3 regions of the Exiguobacterium sp. s130 genome follow, and region 2 is predicted to be linked to each of the others. Evidence: riboswitches for the same ligand, from Rfam matches in the RefSeq annotation. Region 2 holds a riboswitch; each other region holds the start of a gene.
The links. A riboswitch is a leader RNA that binds a small molecule or an ion and turns the genes downstream of it on or off. The one in region 2 is predicted to bind thiamine pyrophosphate.
Positions count from the first base shown of each region.

Region 1: it holds a riboswitch for thiamine pyrophosphate, as region 2 does, so the genes downstream of both, thiT (energy-coupled thiamine transporter ThiT) here and HZS85_RS09995 (thiamine phosphate synthase) in region 2, are expected to answer to the same signal.
Region 3: it holds a riboswitch for thiamine pyrophosphate, as region 2 does, so the genes downstream of both, HZS85_RS04825 (ECF transporter S component) here and HZS85_RS09995 (thiamine phosphate synthase) in region 2, are expected to answer to the same signal.

Region 1 covers NZ_JACSNI010000002.1:571,377-577,379, forward strand. Annotated here, with positions in the region: gene HZS85_RS06890 (DAK2 domain-containing protein) at 1-21, opposite strand, end outside; gene HZS85_RS06895 (Asp23/Gls24 family envelope stress response protein) at 47-409, opposite strand; gene rpmB (50S ribosomal protein L28) at 693-881, shown strand; gene HZS85_RS06905 (amino acid permease) at 1,022-2,425, shown strand; gene HZS85_RS06910 (thiamine diphosphokinase) at 2,481-3,083, opposite strand; gene thiT (energy-coupled thiamine transporter ThiT) at 3,085-3,645, opposite strand; TPP riboswitch at 3,705-3,814, opposite strand; gene rpe (ribulose-phosphate 3-epimerase) at 3,837-4,493, opposite strand; gene rsgA (ribosome small subunit-dependent GTPase A) at 4,496-5,401, opposite strand; gene pknB (Stk1 family PASTA domain-containing Ser/Thr kinase) at 5,427-6,003, opposite strand, start outside.
Region 2 covers NZ_JACSNI010000003.1:456,196-462,198, reverse strand. Annotated here, with positions in the region: gene HZS85_RS10000 (FAD-dependent oxidoreductase) at 1-774, opposite strand, end outside; gene HZS85_RS09995 (thiamine phosphate synthase) at 771-1,364, opposite strand; TPP riboswitch at 1,447-1,549, opposite strand; gene nagZ (beta-N-acetylhexosaminidase) at 1,606-2,826, opposite strand; gene HZS85_RS09985 (OsmC family protein) at 2,823-3,248, opposite strand; gene HZS85_RS09980 (MFS transporter) at 3,439-4,623, shown strand; gene HZS85_RS09975 (DoxX family protein) at 4,751-5,239, shown strand; gene HZS85_RS09970 (hypothetical protein) at 5,268-5,561, opposite strand; gene HZS85_RS09965 (hypothetical protein) at 5,641-6,003, opposite strand, start outside.
Region 3 covers NZ_JACSNI010000002.1:192,263-198,265, reverse strand. Annotated here, with positions in the region: gene HZS85_RS04840 (NAD(P)/FAD-dependent oxidoreductase) at 1-208, opposite strand, end outside; gene HZS85_RS04835 (energy-coupling factor transporter transmembrane component T family protein) at 264-986, opposite strand; gene HZS85_RS04830 (ABC transporter ATP-binding protein) at 958-2,487, opposite strand; gene HZS85_RS04825 (ECF transporter S component) at 2,484-3,056, opposite strand; TPP riboswitch at 3,157-3,256, opposite strand; gene HZS85_RS04820 (50S ribosomal protein L25/general stress protein Ctc) at 3,352-4,023, opposite strand; gene HZS85_RS04815 (GNAT family N-acetyltransferase) at 4,314-5,864, opposite strand; gene HZS85_RS04810 (glycerol-3-phosphate acyltransferase) at 5,878-6,003, opposite strand, start outside.

The DNA of each region.
Region 1 (6,003 bases), on a different contig from region 2:
TGTTAAACGATCTACACTCACTAAAGTTTCCTCCTCTATTTCCGCCTTAGACATTCGTCAAGCGGACTCCTTGGACAAAGATGTTCACAGATGTCACGTCAAGACCTAGTGCCTGACTGAGCGTGTATTTCACGCGACTCTGTACGTTGTTCGCCACCTCTGAGATTTTCGTCCCATAACTTACGATAATATGCATATCGATATGAACTTGCTCTGAAGCCTGTCGAACGATGACACCGCGTGCAAAGTTCTCACGTTTTAAGAGTTCAGCAAGACCATCCTTGATTTGAGACTGGGATGCCATACCAACGACACCAAAACATTCCATTGCTGCGCCGCCCGCAAGTTGCGCGACGACATCATTATCTACATCAATCTTTCCATAGGTCGTTTTCATCTCGATCGCCACCTGAGTAGCCCCCTTTGAATATTGTATTCTTCTCATAATTCTACTATAAGGACCTACTATTGAAAAGTCGCCGTACTGACTATACAATGAATAAGTGAAAAATAGTAGCGGTCAAATGAACTTTTACCATCATCCTCATCCATTATTTTAAATTTCGAGGTTGTCTGTCAAGTTTTTTTCTTGTCAGCTACTTTTTTTATGTTGCAACCGCCCTGACACCATGCTAAGATAGCAAAGTGTCTATTAGGACGAACGCAAAACAACATAAAAGGAGGCGGAACGCATGGCACGTAAATGCTACGTTACTGGGAAATCGCCAAAGTCGGGTAACAACCGTTCACACGCATTGAACAAAACAAAACGTACTTGGGGAGTCAACGTACAAAAAGTACGTATCCTCGTCGACGGTAAGCCAAAAAAGGTTTGGGTTTCAGCTCGAGCTCTTAAATCAGGTAAAGTCGAACGCGTATAAGGCGCAACCACCGGATGGGAATCTTCCCTTCCGGTTTTTTTATGCCCTCATTTATTTTTCTCATAAACTAATTGTCGCTTTTATTGAAAACGCTTACAATAGGAACGTACTTTATTTTGTCAGAATTGGGGGAAGTCATCATGCAACTCAAACGAGAGATGACGAGTCGACACCTGTTCATGATTTCACTCGGTGGAATTATCGGAACAGGCTTATTTTTAGGGTCAGGATTAACGATTTCACAAGCAGGACCTCTCGGGGCGGTCCTCAGTTACATCGTGGGTGGGACCATCATGTATCTGACGATGTTATGTCTTGGAGAATTAGCGGTCTATCTGCCGGTCTCGGGGTCATTTCAGACCTATACGACCCGCTTTATCGGACCAGGGGTCGGCTTTGCCGTCGGTTGGATTTACTGGCTCGGCTGGGCTGTGACGGTCGCACTTGAAATCACAGCTGCAGGTAGTTTGATGGACCGTTGGTTTCCGAATGTGCCGGTCGTTGTCTGGTGTACCGTCTTTACGGTCTTGTTATTCGGTTTAAACGCCGTCTCCGCCAAAGCGTTCGGGGAAGCGGAATTCTGGTTCTCAAGTTTAAAGGTACTCGCCATTCTTTTCTTCATCATTCTTGGTGGCGCAGCTTGGTTTAGCTGGTTACCGATGGAAGCAGATCGTCCATCCTCATTGTTTGCAAACTTCACGGCAAGCGGTTGGTTTCCGAACGGAATTCTCGGTGTCTTGACGACGATGATTGCTGTCAACTTTGCTTTTCAGGGGACCGAATTGATCGGTGTCGCGGCTGGGGAGTCCGATAAGCCTGAAAAATCGATTCCAAAAGCTATCCGGAATACAGTTTGGCGCACGTTCATTTTCTTTGTCTTATCGATCACGATCGTCGGTGCATTGATTCCGTATGAGACGGCTGGCGGAGTCAGTAGTCCATTCATCATGGTCTTTGATGCGATCGGCATCCCGTATGCCGCTGACTTGATGAACATCGTCGTCTTGACAGCACTATTATCCGTCGGGAACTCGGGATTGTATGCCGCGACCCGAATGTTATGGGCAATGGCACAAGAAGGGATGATTTCAAAGAAATTATCTTATGTTAATGCCCGTGGTGTGCCGATGCGCGCTTTACTCTTTACGATGATGTTTGCGATGTTATCTCTTCTGACAGCTTTTTTCGCAGAGGATACCGTCTTTATCTGGCTCTTGTCTTTAGCTGGACTCGGTGCTCAAGTCGGTTGGATTTCAATTTCCGCTTCGCAACTTGCGTTCCGCCGTCAGTTCATCCGAAACGGACATGATCTATCCGAACTAAAGTTCAAGACGCCATTCTATCCAGCATTACCGTTGATATCGTTGACACTTAATGTCGTTGTCCTTTTCAGTCTTGCGTTTCAAGCGGATCAACGAATTGCTTTATACATCGGTGTTCCATTTTTCCTCGTCATGTGGGGAAGCTATCATCTGTTCATTAAAGGAAAACACCTATCGGCTCAAAGTGACATTCGAGTCGCCCCTTCCCAACTCGAAGAATAATGCCATATGAAAAGAGGCCGCGGTATCATCCACGGCCTTTTTTCATATGCTTGTTCTATTCCTTAAGTGTTCGCATCATCAATAGTTCTCCTTGATGGAGCTCTACTGTCGCTTCTGACGTACTCCATTCATTACTGACGGTCAAGGAACCTCCGACCGGAACAGGATGCATATCAAGTGGATATTTGACTCCAGCTAAACTCAAGATTGACGGCACAAGTGGAATGAAAGAAAGATAATGATAGCTTTCGGCTTCGACTGCATACGATCCTACTGCCAAATATCGCACCTCTTCCCGTTTCGTGACGAGTCGCGCTTCAGGGTATTGCTTCAATAAATACACATTTTGAACGGTCATGTCGAGTCGTCCACCTGTTGCTCCGACGATGATAGTATCATCAAACCGTTTCATCTCTGATACTGTACGAAGGGCGAGTTCGAGATCCGTCTCATCTTTCTCAGCCGGATGAACGATTGCTCCTTCAGGTACGTAACCAAGCGAATCAAAATCACCGATCGTCATGTCGCATGTCAGCCCAAACAATTCAATAGTCTGAACACCACCATCGACACCAATGATGAAATCACTAGACTGACAAAGCATCCGCAAATCAGGCACTTCTTCTTGAGGACCGGCGCACACGAGAATCGCCCGCATCTCAGACGCCTCGTGCTGAATAACGTAGTAAACGTGGCGCAGTTGTAAAGAGGAGACCCGCGACGACACCGCATAAAACATAAGATGGTACCATGTATGTCGCGTTATAAACTAATGAATATGGCACGACTGGACCTTCTGCATATTTCGCGAAGAACACGATTCCGCTGATGACATGACAGATATAACGGAGTCCTGCGCCTAATAGTGTTGCAAGGAGAACGAACGCCATCAAACGTTTCTTTTGTCCGTTACGTGCAGTTTGTCTAACCTGACGGGCGAACAGACCGCTCAGTCCGACGACACCGTATGCAATCGTGTAATCGAGTAATGGTTGGACGATCGTCAAGACTTGTGGGGCGAACATCAGTTGGATCGTACCAACAAGCGCTCCTGTGACGACACCTCCGATGACACCGTGGCGAAATGCCATGACAAAGATCGGTAACATCGCTAAGCTGATTGAACCGCCTTGTGGCATTTTAAATGGAATCAGTAAATCAAAGACGACCCCGAGACTTGCGAAGATGGCAATTTCCATCATCATTTGTAACCGTTTCATGCTATTTCCTCCTTCATTGTACGAGAGGACGCAAAAAGGCAATACGACGAACGCCGTACTGCCTGCGTGCGCCACATCCCTACGTCCGTTTGAACGGAACAGGTTCGAAGGGTTAAAGTCTAAAAGACTCCTCTCAGCCGCTTTTCAAGCGACACCCCTTGCGGTCATCATATTTCGTTTTCTCGTTCTTATTATACGGCAGCCCCTTGACGAATGCTAGTGATCGCTTCCGCATAATCTGGTGCATTGTAGATTGCTGATCCCGCGACAAGAACGTTCGCGCCGTTTTCGATGCAAAGTTTTGCTGTTTCCGGGTTGACGCCACCATCAATCTCGATTTCAAATGTCAGATCACGATCTGCTTTCATTTGTGCAAGTGATGCGAGTTTTGGCATGACATTCTCGATGAAGGCTTGTCCACCAAAGCCCGGATTGACCGTCATCAATAAGACCATATCGACATCCTCAAGGACGTGTTCAATCGTCGATAATGGCGTGTGAGGATTCAAGACGACCCCTGCTTTTGCACCGGATAGCTTGATTTGTTGTAAAACACGGTGGACGTGGTTCGTCGCTTCGACGTGGAACGTCACGATATCTGCCCCTGCCTTAACGAAATCTTCAACGAAACGTTCTGGCTGGTCAATCATTAAATGGACATCAAGGACCATATCCGTCTTTTGACGTAAACTGCTGAGCACAGGTAGTCCAAACGAGATATTCGGTACGAACTGACCATCCATGACATCGAAATGGATATAGTCCGCGCCTGCTGCCTCGACTGCTTTGACATCACGCTCAAGATTCGCAAAATCTGCTGATAAGATAGATGGTGCAATTTTAATCATCTTCAATACCTCCGGGCTCGATTCTTGATTTCGTCTATAAACATACCATAGTTCTCATAACGAGAGGACATGATTTCTTGTGCTTCGACGGCTTCCTTGACAGCACATCCGGGTTCATTCAAGTGCAAACATCCTCGATACTTACATTCGTCCTGTACAGCCACGAATTCAGGAAAACTCCACCGTACATCCTCGATTTCCATATCATACGGAAAATCAAGGTTCGAGAAACCTGGTGTATCAGCAATCAAGCCTTCGGCAAGTGGCATCAACGTGACGTGTCGTGTCGTATGCCGCCCACGTCCGAGTGATTTCGAAATCGCACTCGTCTCTAAGTCGAGTGTTGGTTCAAGTGCGTTCAAGAGCGAACTTTTCCCAACTCCAGATTGTCCGGCAAGAACACTCGTTTTCCCGGCCAGTAACGGACGGACTTGCTCAACACCCGACAACGTCTCACTGGATGTCTCGATGACCGTATATCCAATCTTCCGGTAAGCGGCAATTGCCTCTCTAACTGCAGGACCTTTGACATCATCAAGCAAGTCCATCTTCGTTAACAGGATGACGGGTTGGATTTCCTTCGCTTCGATCAAGACGAGGAAACGATCGAGCAAGTGCGCTGAAAAATCAGGTTCTGCAGCCGAGACGACAAGCAACGCTTGATCGATATTCGCGACAGGCGGGCGTACTAAAAAGTTGTCCCGCTCCTTCACTTCGAGAATATACCCGGTCTCACTTTCGATATGAAGAACGACTTCGTCTCCAACAACTGGACTGATGCCGCGTTTTCGGAAATTCCCTCTTGCCCGTGAACGGACCTCTCCTTCTGGTGTCATGACATCATAAAAGCCACCCTGCAGGCGTATGATCGTTCCTTCTCGATTCTCTTCGATGCGTTGTTCCGTCATCCTATGCACTCCTTTTTCATCACATTCACTGTGCGTCTTTTGCTTGATTGTACGTGATGGTTTTTGAACGATACACCGTATCGTCTTTATAAATCGTAATCTTGCCTTCTTCTCCCGGATCAATCGTCACCGGCACGTCGAATGTCTCATCTTGGTCAATTGATTCTTCGATGACGGTCCGCTTCCCTTTCGCATCTTCCGTCTCAATCCGGATGACTTGTTTCGGTGGTTCCTCGTCCTCGTTCTCGCTGACTGCGTCATAGACGACCTTTTCAGGGAACGTCGCTGTCAACGTTTTTTCTTCCTCACCTTTTGAGATGAAGACCGTCACGGAGTCGTTCGGTTCGACTTGAGTCCCTGCTTGTGGGAATTGACGGATAACTTGATCGAGTTTCACGTCGCTAGAAAATTCTTGCTCGAACGTTCCATCGAGCCCTTTTTCGTCCAGGTAGGCTTTTGCTTCGTCACTCGATAAGTTCGTCAAATCCTTCAACTCGAAGGAAGATGTTCCTTCCGAGACGGTGATCGTAATCGTTTGTTCTTTCGCGATGACCTCCGTACCAGCCGAGATCGATTGCCGGATCACATTACCTCGCTCGATT
Region 2 (6,003 bases):
TGACCAGACTTCTTCGATGACAGCATCACGGATCGATGGATAGAGACGCTCTGCTGCTTGAAGCAGTGACGTGACTCCTGCGACACTAACACCGATCGTCTCGTCGTGCGGTAGTTCGGTCGCACCGATCAATATCCGTCCGTCCGCTTTCGGTACGAGGTAGACGGCGTCATCAAACAGGATCGAGCGTAATGGCTGACCTGCGAGACGGACCGCCAGACACTCCCCTTTGACCCCATATGTCGCAATCGAAATGCCAGCTGTATCGAGCAAGGCTTGGGACCCGCGTCCGGCAGCAACCGTCACCGTTCGTCCCGTCCACGTTCCCATGTTCGACTCAACCCTAATGAAATCATTACTCTCCTCGATTCGCGTGACGTCCACCTGTTCTTCGATTGGTACCCCACGATTTCGTAAGGCATGCATCAATGCAGTCGTCAGTCGTCGCGGATCGATTTGACCGACCGATGGAAATAAGTATTCTTGTCCATTTCGTTTCAATAAAAATGGTTGTTTCCGGTAGCCACAATCGATCCCGGTCTCGTTCTCAAGGCGACGTGCGAGCAACGGATACAGACGGCGACTTCGAGCGGCAAGCGTATGCAATTCTTCTCTCAGCTCGATGTCCGTCGCAAGCATCCCGGCAGCCGCCCGACTCGTCCCTTGTCCGCATGTTCCGCGATCAAGGACAAGAACGGATTCGTTCTGACAAGCGAGACTGTAAGCAAGCGTCAAACCGATGACTCCACCGCCGATGATGATGTGATCTGTCATACCCGTACCCCCTGATAACGCTGAATGGCAGCATGCGGGTCCGCTTGACCGAGAATACCGGATAAGACGGCGATTCCGCTTGCACCGGTCGCTGCGATTTCAGGAATGCGATCAGGAGTGATCCCGCCGATTGCGATGACTGGTTTCGTCGTGAAGGTGACAACTTGCTTCAAGGCGTCGATCCCTCGCGGTGGCACGTTTGGTTTCGACGCTGTCGGATAAATATGACCGTACAGCAGTCGGTCGGCTCCTTCCGCTTCTGCTGCAAGTGCTTCTGCCAGAGAGTGGACGGATTTCCCGATGATGAGATCCGGAAAGTGTCGCCGAACATCGCGGACACATAAGGATCGTCGCGTCAACTGCACACCGATACCAGCGACATGGGCGACGTCGACCCGGTCATGAACGGTTAATTGATTAGGCGAATACCCTTTCGCAAGGAGCGCGTCAATCAGTTCTAGCAATTCTGCTGCCGACAAATTCGGTTCTCGAAGATGAAGCTGATCCGTATATGGTTGAAGCGATTGAAAGGTTTCCACTCCATCGCGTGGATTGATGGATCCCGTCGAAATCAGATGTAAACGCATCATGTTCTTCCTTTCCATACGAAAAAGGACCACTCCCGACGTTGAAGGGAGTGGTCCGAAAATGCGCTAAAGCGCTAAGGATATCTAAGGTTTCGAGCCACTTCCCTCCGCTAGTACGAACTAGATCAGGTTCAAAGGGTCCGGATACTTCCGTCTCAGTCTGCTGGGAGACTCCCCTAGTGTCTTTTCGTGTTTAATTGGCTTGCCCCATTAGTCTAGCATGAGTTGCTTTACTTCGCTAGTCCTAGTTGAGCGCTTCCACTTGCTGAATAAGCTCCGATTTCGTCGGTCGCTGTTGCTTCTGGCTGTCGGCATAGGTCTGCTTCAGCTTTAAGATCCGCATCACTTTAGCATCGAGCATCGCAGGCGTCAGCGTTTTGTCTTTAACGGCTTGCATCACTTCGGTGTGGACCTTCGGATAGGCACCTGCTTCCGAAAACATCGCCATATCAGCTCCATTGACAAGTGCCTGGCGTGCCGCTTCCGCGAGACCATATCGTTTCGTGATCGCCCCCATGACAAGGTCATCCGTGATGATGACACCCTTGAATCCGAGTTGTTGACGCAAGAGGTCAGTCAAGATCGGCTTCGAGAGCGAAGATGGATTTTGGTCGTCATACGCGGGATAGAGAATATGGGCGACCATCACCATCTCGGCGCCCTCTTGAATCGCTTCTTGGAACGGTAACAGTTCCGTTCGCTTCAGTTCTTCCTTTGATGCTGTCACTTTCGGCAAACCGACATGGGAATCGACACTCGTATTGCCGTGACCGGGAAAATGTTTGACGACCGGAATCGTTCCCGTCTCTTGCATCCCGTGCATCAGGGCCGTACCGAGAGTCGCAACGGTCTTCGGATCAGCACTTAACGCACGGTCGCCGATGATTGGATTGTTCGGATTGCTATTGACGTCAAGGACCGGTGCGAAGTCCATGTTGAACCCATAAAATCGTGACAGGTGACCGAGCGTACGTCCGACATCTTCCATTTTTGCAGCATCTGCACCTTGCGCCATCCGTTGACTCGTCGGGAGACGTAATCGTTGATCCGGTACCCGGCTGACCCGTCCGCCCTCTTCATCAACCCCGACGAAAACATACGGTTTTTGGTTCGTTTCTTGAATGGCACGCGTGAACGTCAAGAGTTGATCTTCTGACGTAATATTCCCACCAAGCAGTAAGACCCCACCGATCGCATGCGTCTGCAACAATTTCCGGTCAGCTGCTGAAAGTTCCGTTCCGGCAACTCCGATATAGAGCAATTGATCGATCTTTTCTGACGTCGACATCGCTTCAAGTTGCTGCTTTAATCGTGCTTGTTGTTGTTCTTCCTTTGTCGGCTCAGGCTTTGATTTCTTCGCCTCCGTCGGTTGCTTCGTTGCTGGTTGTGATGGTTTCGTTGGTTCCGTCGTCTCCTGCGCACACCCTGCAAGCAACAGGCAACCGATCAGTGCTACTTTCTTCACAAAGGATCCTCGCTCCGGACACCATTGATGGAATAATAGACGGAAATCTCAGCGTTCAAGGATTGCGAAACCGAACAATATTTATCTTTTGATAACGAGATGGCGCGACGGACCTTATCTTCCGGGAGATCACCTTCAAGCCGGTAATGAATCGAGATCGACGTAAAACGCCGCGGATGATCCTCTGCCCGTTCCCCTTCGATATCCATTTCGAAATGAGTGATCGTCAAGCGCATCTTCTCTAAAATCGAGACGATGTCGATTCCAGTACAGCCGGCAACGGCATGTAGCAGCAGTTCAGTCGGTCGTGGTGCTTGATTTTCGCCACCGTTCTCCGGTGCTGCATCCATCGCAAGATGATGCCCTGATTCCGTCTGTCCACTAAACCCCATCTGTTTGTTCCATGTCACTGTCGCTTGCATCGTTTCCACTCCTTTGTCAGTAGTCTTCTTCTGTAGTATACGCAAAAAACAGCAAGCCTGGAAATTCACACGCTATTTCGAATAATGGTTCTTTTCCCGAATTCTCGCTTTGCGATACCCGACGAAATCGTTTCATGCTATCCTGTTACTCATAGTTTCGCGCGCAAGCGCCAGAATTGAGGAATCATCCATGTCACCTACTACTCGTTTAAGTCGACGCGATTGGCTGTTGATCGCCACGTTGTCGCTCCTGACGTTCGTTCTCGGAACAAGCGAATTCGTCATCGTCGGGATCCTCGCTGAAATCTCCTCAGCTCTTAATATCACGATCGCAACAGCCGGTACGCTCGTCTCGGCCTTTGCCATCTCCTTTGCGATTGGTACACCGATTGTCATGTCGCTGATCGGTCACTTGGAACGGCGTCGCCTGATTCTACGTCTGTTACTCGTTTGGGTCTTACTGAACCTTGCCAGTAGTTTTGCTCCAAGTTACGAAGTATTGCTCGCCACCCGCATCCTGACAGCCATCCTGACCGGTGTCTTGATCTCGCTCGCAATGGTCGTCGCAAGCGATGGCGTACCTGTCGCGAAGCGCGGTGTCGCCGTTTCGTTCATTTTCGGTGGTTTTACACTCGCGAACGTCCTTGGTGTTCCGATCGGTACGTTCATCGGTCAACACGCTGGCTTCGCAGCCACGTTTTGGCTGACGACAGTCATGGGAATGATTGCGTTCCTCGCTGTGTGGAAGATCGTTCCCGTCCAGCAATCGACGGGCTCCGGTTCAATCAAGGAGCAGCTTGGATTGCTCGCTAATCCACGGATCCTGATCGCCTTCTTCATTCCGTCGTTCGGCTTCGGAGCAACTTACGTCGTCTACACGTACCTCGTGCCGATCCTGCAAACGGAACTCGGCATCGCGAAGACATGGATTAGTCCGATCCTGCTCGCTTACGGTGTCGTCTCGATCTTCAGTAACATCCTTGCCGGCAAGATTGCAAGTAAAAATCCGATGGGTCGCTTACGGTTCGTCTTCGTCGTACAAGCAATCGTCCTTGCTGCATTATACTTCACGACAGTATCCCTTCCGCTTGGTCTGTTCAACATCGCCTTGATGTCGTTGATGTCGATTCTACTAACGACTTCGACACAGATCTACTTGATCGACCTTGCTGAAAAGTTCAATCCGGAAGCAAAAGGACTCGCCGCTTCCTTGATGCCGGTTGCGAGTAACGTCGGGATTGCTTTTGGTTCGGCACTCGGTGGCATCGTCTATGCGAACGGTCCGATGATGAACACGGCACTCGTCGGTGGACTGGTTGCGCTCGTTGCTGCTTTATTAACTGCAATCAGTCATCGCCTCGATCAACGGTCATGAAACCGTTACCTTATCCTTTTTTGTAACAGGTCGATGACGGTTCGATGACGTTATGATGATAGTCCCTATCTTACTGATGATTTTTCAGTATGATGGGGACTATGTTGTAGTAGAGGAGTGTCTGAAAGTGAAAGCATTACACATCATCGGTCTTGGTCTATTGACGATCATCCGACTTTGGCTCGGAATTCAGTGGTTCATCGCCGGGATCGGTAAGTACATTAATGGCTTTGATGCACGGTCGTTTCTTGAAGGAGCACTCGCGAAGTCAACTGGCGAAGACGCACTCGTCAGTTCGTGGTACGCGACGTGGATCGAGCAACTTGCCTTACCAAACGTCGGGCTGATCAACGTCTTGATTCCGTTCGCGGAACTCATTGTCGGGATCTTGTTGATTCTCAGTCTGTTGACGGTTCCTGCACTGGTCGTCGGAAGCATCATGAATCTCAATTACTTACTTGCTGGAACGATTGCGTTAAACCCGTTGTTCTTAGCAACCTCAATCGTCTTACTTGCTGCAGGACGCTACGCGTATCAAATCGGTATTGATCACTGGATCATGCGCTGGTATCGTTCGTCGCAACAACCACATCCCCTCGACCGGATTCCGGTCTAACGAAAAAACTCTCCCAAACGCGGGAGAGTTATTTTTTTTGTTGCTCGAGAATCGTCTGCTGTGTCGGAATCCCGCCGACTGGGACTGTCCGCTCGAGGAACAGATAAGGTTTGCCATCGACTTCAAAGCGACGGTCACCGAGATAACGCGCTGAACGTCCATCCGTTGCAAGCTTTTGTTCGATGGCTGCGACATGTTCGTCGAGTGAATAAAACCGATCGTCAAACGTCAGCGTGATGTTTTTCTTACGGTACCCCAGTAAGAAGCTGTAGTAGAACCAATACAGAGCACCTGCGAAGATGACAAAAATCAAGAATTGCATGTGAGTTCCCCCCTTGTATAGTCTTTATACGTTGGAAGAAAACGGGAGGTTTCAAGTGATTGAATGAAATTTCTATAACTTACTTCAATCGCATATCACTTAGTGATAACTTAATCTTTGGATTTTTATTCGTAATGTTTCCTTCATATTCAATATTTGCTGATGTCGGATTGAAAACCAATACTCTGTAATCATCATTTTTTAGCTGATAAGAAAAATAAATGCGTCCATTTTCCAAAATAGAGACCGGGAATCCACCTCCATCCGGGAATTTTTTACGATCAGGAAGTGGAACTTGATGTACTGTATATTTTTCCGACTCCATATCGAACGTATTCCAGCTTAACTGTGTCTCATCATTTTCATTTATCGTCACGATTAATTTGCCTTCATTTAAAATTCGAGTGTTAAAATCTTCTCCTTCCAGTTGTTTTAATCGTTT
Region 3 (6,003 bases), on a different contig from region 2:
ATGGTTTATCATAGGCACGACATAAGGCGGCGACGTCAATACGCATCTCATCCATGTCGTATGTTCCGTCAGCAAGTCCAGAGTACATGCCCGAGTAATATTGGTACGTCGAGGCGTTCAGGACCAGCCACTCGACGTCTTCTGTTGGTCCGTGTGTAATGCAATGCAGGTGAGCGTGACCTGCACCAATCAAGAGGATACGTTTCATGTCGTTCTCCTTCAATCTGTCTTGCTAGAGTGTACCCGTATACGGGTGGCGGTAATCATAGCCAAAAGACAAGACTAATGAATAGGAGGATGACCACGAGATAAATAATATCCTGACGCTGAACGACCGGTACCTCGTAATACGTTCGCTCTGCTGAAAAGTGACGGGCTTCGAGAGCAATCGCCATCCGTTCTGCCCGCTGGATCGACCGTGAGAAGAGCGGTAAGCCAATTGAAAGAAATCCATCACCAGGAAAGCGACTGTGCACATTGCGAATCATCCGGACTTGCCGCAAAACGCGGACTTCTTCGACCAGTTGCGGCAGAAAGCGAATCCCGGCAAGGAATCCGTAAGCAAAGCGGGGCGATAACTTCGCCTGATGGATCAAGCTCATTACGAAACGGGTCGCATCGGTCGTCGTGACGAAAGCGAGGCTCAAGCAGACGAACGTGGCCATCCGCAAGGCAAGTAACCAGCCGTGCGTGACGCTTTCCGACGTGACATGAAACCAACCGAACGACCAAAGAGTATTCGTTCCTTTGCCGAAAGCCGCCATCATCCAGAACGTCAATAAGAATAATAGACTATACGGCGCAAGTCGCTTCAAGAAATCAAAAGGACCCCATCCGGAGAGGAGTAGCAGTGCGATAGCAAAACTCAGGAATACTAACGTTTTGACCCAGTCATTCGTTGCAATCAAGGCAAACATGATCAAAAACAATCCGCTTCCCTTAATGACGGGATTGAGTTCAGCGAACGGGGACACGTTCGTTTGCATCACGTTTCACCTCCTGGAATTGGTACGAAAGTGGACGTTGTAGCTGACAGCGCTCGAGTAATGGAACGTCAGCGAATAACTCGCTTGGGCGACCGTCAAAAGCAATCCGTCCTTGCTCCATGACGAGGACACGATCCGCATACCGGGCGACGAGCTCCATATCATGCGTCGCCATGACGAGTGTCGTACCGTTCTGTTGTTCCATCTGTAACTGTTCCATTAAGCGTCGTGTCGTCAATCCATCTTGTCCGAAGGTCGGTTCATCGAGCAACAACAAGTCTTTCGTTTGTCCGAGCATCGTTGCGACGCTGAGCCGTCGTTGTTGCCCCGTACTAAGAGCAAGTGGTGACTGCTGTTTGACAGATGTCAGTTCCAGCCGTTCAAGCAACGCCGCGCGCTTAACATTCGTCGCTGCCCGGTGACTCCAGTCGATTTCCGCTTCGACCGTCAGCTTAAGAAACTGCAGATCCGGTTGTTGAAAGACATAGCCGACGTGCTCATAAAAGCGACGCCGGGAGTAACGATGAACCGGACGCCCCTGGAGCTGATACGTTCCACGATTGGGAAGCAACCGCCCGAGTGTCGCAAGCAATGTACTTTTCCCGGATCCATTTGCCCCGAGCAGCATCACCCATTCTCCTGTCTGCATGGAAAATGTCGCATCGGTCAATGGATATGGTGCTTTCGTCGATAATGCAGCGACGTGTAACAAAGAGCTCCCAGCTGTAGCGACAGCGGAAGGCACCTGAAGTCGCGCCGCTTGCGGTCCATCTATGGGTAACGTCTCTAAGGTATACGGATACAAAGAGGGAACGGCAATACCTTTCGTTTGAAGCTCTTTGTAATCCTGCGGGAACAGATCCCGTGGATCCGCCGTCGCAGTAATCGATCCGTCCTCAAGTAAGACGACTTGGTCGACGTACGGCAAACAGACATCAAGTTGGTGTTCGATCAAGACGATCGTTAAATCGTGTTCTTTTTGAATCCGAAAAATCAACGCCATCAGCTCATGTTGTCCGATTGGATCAATCTGAGCCGTTGGTTCATCGAGTAATAAGATCGTCGGCTCAAGTGCTAGGACCGCTGCGAGCGCGAGACGCTGTTTCATTCCTCCGGATAGACTCGCGATTGGTGTCGAGAAGGGGAGAGGGAGACCGACGAGTGCGAGTAAGCGTTCAATTCGTTCATCCATCTCCACGCGTGGAATCGAGCGATTTTCTAAACTAAAAGCGATTTCCCGTCCGATCGTCTCCATACAAAACTGTTCTTCTGGATTTTGGAACAGCACTCCGACCGAACCAGAGCGGGTAACAGTTCCAGTCTGTTCGACTTCAATCGTTTCCGGTGTCAGTCCGGCAAGGGCATGAAGTAATGTCGTCTTGCCACTCCCACTGCGACCAAGCAAAAGGGTCGTCCCGTACTCGATCGTCAGCGATACATGATCGAGCACCGATTTTATCTGACCCGGATAGCGGATGCTGAGGTCGTCGACAGTAATCATGCGACGTTCCGTTTCGCTCGTCCTGCCGCAAACCCGTTCAAGACACCGGTCGCAACAAGGCGACGGACGAGAATCGCTGCAAGCAAGCCACCGAGTAATGCGCCGCTGATCAATTGTAAGCCAGTTGTCGCAAGCAACGTCGTCGTTGTGTAGTAACCGAATCCGTTCGCGATTAGACTATAGACGATGCTACCAATCGCGGCTCCGACACCCGATAACATCAAGGTCCATGTGTCATAACGACGGTAACGCGTCATTGCGAAGACGAGTTCCGCACCAAGTCCTTGGCAGACTCCGATCAGAAGAGCGGATAAACCAAAATGACTTCCCGTGAACAGTTCGACGGCTGCCGCGACGACTTCCGCAATTAAAGCGGCACCTGGCTTTTGAATGATTGCTGCGACGAGCGGACTCGCAATGATCCAGATACCAAACATCCAGTTGGCACCGACAGGTCCGAAGATCGCTGAGATCGGTAACCAGAGTGTTGACCAACCGAGATAGATGACGCCGCAAGCGACGGCTAGCATCATCATGACCATGATTTCTTTCATTTTCCAGTGTTGCATCAGATACGTCCTCCTTTGAATGGGGGAGACGCCAAAAAAGACCGCCCTCCGTAAAAAAGAGAGCGGTCCTCAGAAAAACTGCGCGCAGCAGGAGTCATTGGATGTGATCGCTCCACTTTCCTACGCTAGTATGAACTAGATCAGGTTCGAAGGGTCCGAAGTGAATCGTCTCAGCCAATTGGGCTCCCCTAGTGGATATGGTAATAGGTGATACGCTGTTCACTTTAGGCAATCTAGCGCCTGTTGTCAAGACACAAAAAAACGATACGCAACAAAGGGCGTATCGTTAAACGACTTATTTGTTGTCTTCGTTTTCTTCAGCTGTTTCTTCTGAAGACGCTTCTGTTGCTTCCGCTTCGTTGTCTTCGCCAGCTTCTGCTTGTGCCTCTGCTTCCTCGATTTCTTCAAGATCCTGCTCGAGTGTCGATTCGACGACAGCTGCGACTTGAATGTCGCCTTCTGTAACGATGCGGAAATCTTTTTGTTCTGGAAGATCGGCTACAGAAATCGAATCGCCGATTTCGAGGTTCGTGACGTCGACTTCGACGTTCTCTGGTAATTTATCTGGCGTTGCAGCGACTGTTACTTTAAAGAGTGTTTGTGATAGGAAACCGCCAACTTTTGCACCGGCTGCTTCCCCAACGAGTACAACGTCTGCTTCGACTTCTGTTTCTTCATCCATTTTAACGGCGATGAATTCAACGTGATCGACAGTTGGTGTGAAGACATCCATATCACGGCGATTGATCAAGACGTTAATATTTTTACCGTCGAGTTTGAGTGAAATCAAGACGTTCTCACCGTTTTCTCGGACGATTTTAAGCAATTCTTTTTCTTCAAATGCGATTGGTGTACTTTCCACTTTGTAACCATACACGACGCCAAGAGCTTTTCCTTCATGACGCAATTGTTTACGGAGTGAGCGTGGACGTACCTCGCGTTTTTCGGCTGTTAAATTAACTGACATGTTCATTTCCCCCTTGAATTTGGTATAGCCCTCAAAAGGTAATGAATGTAGGAGCAGGACGAATCCTGAACAATATGAATCATGCTAAGACAATCGGTTTCAGACTCTCATGAGTCTGACGCTTTCGTGACTTTGCATTTCTCTCCCAGGTCATTACGCTGATATTGAGAAACATGTGTGAATAAGTCACCGGTTTGATGCGGTGCTAATGAGTTTATACCCCTATGTTTTAAATCCATAAACCTCTTTTTTATCTTTTTGAAGTCGAAAGACCTCCAAACCGCTTGAAATCAAGGGTTGAGAGGTCTTTCGTTTTTTTCATTCTTTATGATGATTCGTTGATTTTCACGAACTAAAACACGAACGAGACGTTCAATTTGCCGCATCGTCGTCTGTCCCATCGTCGAAATTTGAAGCCACTGATTGTAAACGAGATAGTCGCTTTCGTACTGGACGTGATACCCCTGAATGCGCAGAGCGTCGCCTAAATCAGTTGCGAACGGATGAACGATCGTCAGTATTCCCGGCGCTTGTGCTTCCTGTTGTGCGAGCAGTTGGAATCCAGTTGCGCGGACGGCTTGTTCGAGATAGGTCATCTTGATTGCTGCTTGATTAAGATCGAGGGCATCAAGCGCTGCCTGACAGGCAAGCAACAGGTTCGACGAGCCGGAAAAGGCAACCCCTTCCGCATAGAGTCCTAAATCCAGATAACGGGGAATACAGAGAGAAGGTAGGACGCGATCTGCGTGACCAATGAACGCAAGACCCGGTAAACCACCAATCGCTTTCCCGGAAACAGTCGTGACGAAAGTGCAGCCATCGTATGAGAAATGTCCGGTTCCAACAGCGCTGATCGCATCGACGACGAGTGCGGTTCGTTGATCTAACAGCACTTTTACTGCATCAAGATCATAGAGAACACCCGTTGACGTCTCACAATGCGTCAACCAAATCCAGTTGTATGCCGTTTGCCTCAATTGATGAGCGAGTTGCTCCAAATCGATCGGGTGACCGGAGGGAAGCGTATGGATATCAAAAGACTTGCCGGCACGTACCGCATGGTCAATCAAGCGTTGACCGAACTCGCCACCGTTCAGGATCAATCCATGTCCAGTGAGTTGTTGCGCGACAATATCATTGGCGAGCGTACCGCTGCCGACGGCCATCGAGACATGTGGCAAATCCAGCAACTGACACATTCGGCCACGTAAATCTTGATCGAGCTGACGCATCGAGGCCGTCCGGTGTGGACGCGGTGCTTGTTGCGCCGCTTGACGGACCGTCGGCGCAACCTCGACCGGACCGGCTAGAAAATGCAGGGGACGTAAGACATCCGCGATGACGGATCGTTCGTATGTTGCGCGCGACAACAACATCGGTACAAACTGGGCGTCACCACTACCAAGCGTCGCTGCAATCGGTGTGAAGCCGAACCGCGCGTATAGTTTTGCTTCTCGCGTCGTACCACTGATATAGACATGATCAATCGTCTCCCGCTCGAGGTAGACCATTAGAAAGCGCATCAATTGCATGAACGTACGACTATTGCGGTATTCGGGACGAACGCTAAGTAAGCGGATTTCTGCTGGATCCGTCAGTGTCTCGTCTAGCGTCACGCCCTTTTCCTCAAGCGAAAAGGGACGATGCTTTCGAATGGCGATCATCGCGACGAGTCGATCGTCTTCCTTACCGATCAAGTAAGTGTTCTGATCATGGAATCGATCAATTCGTTTCCGTTCGATGTTCGGTTGATGTTGTGGAATCTCTTCTGTGAATGTGAGGTAGTTCAATTCATGGATTGCTTCCGCGTCGTCCGCAGTTGCAATGGAAAAGTCGATCATGGAGACGTCCTCCTTATGTAATGGCTGGCTTGTGGAGTGCATCATGAGCCCACAGGACAAGTAGACTTACGGCAACGGTACACAAGATATTGACTGACCCTGCGTCTAAGAAGACGGGTAGTAACGGAAGTAAAACGAC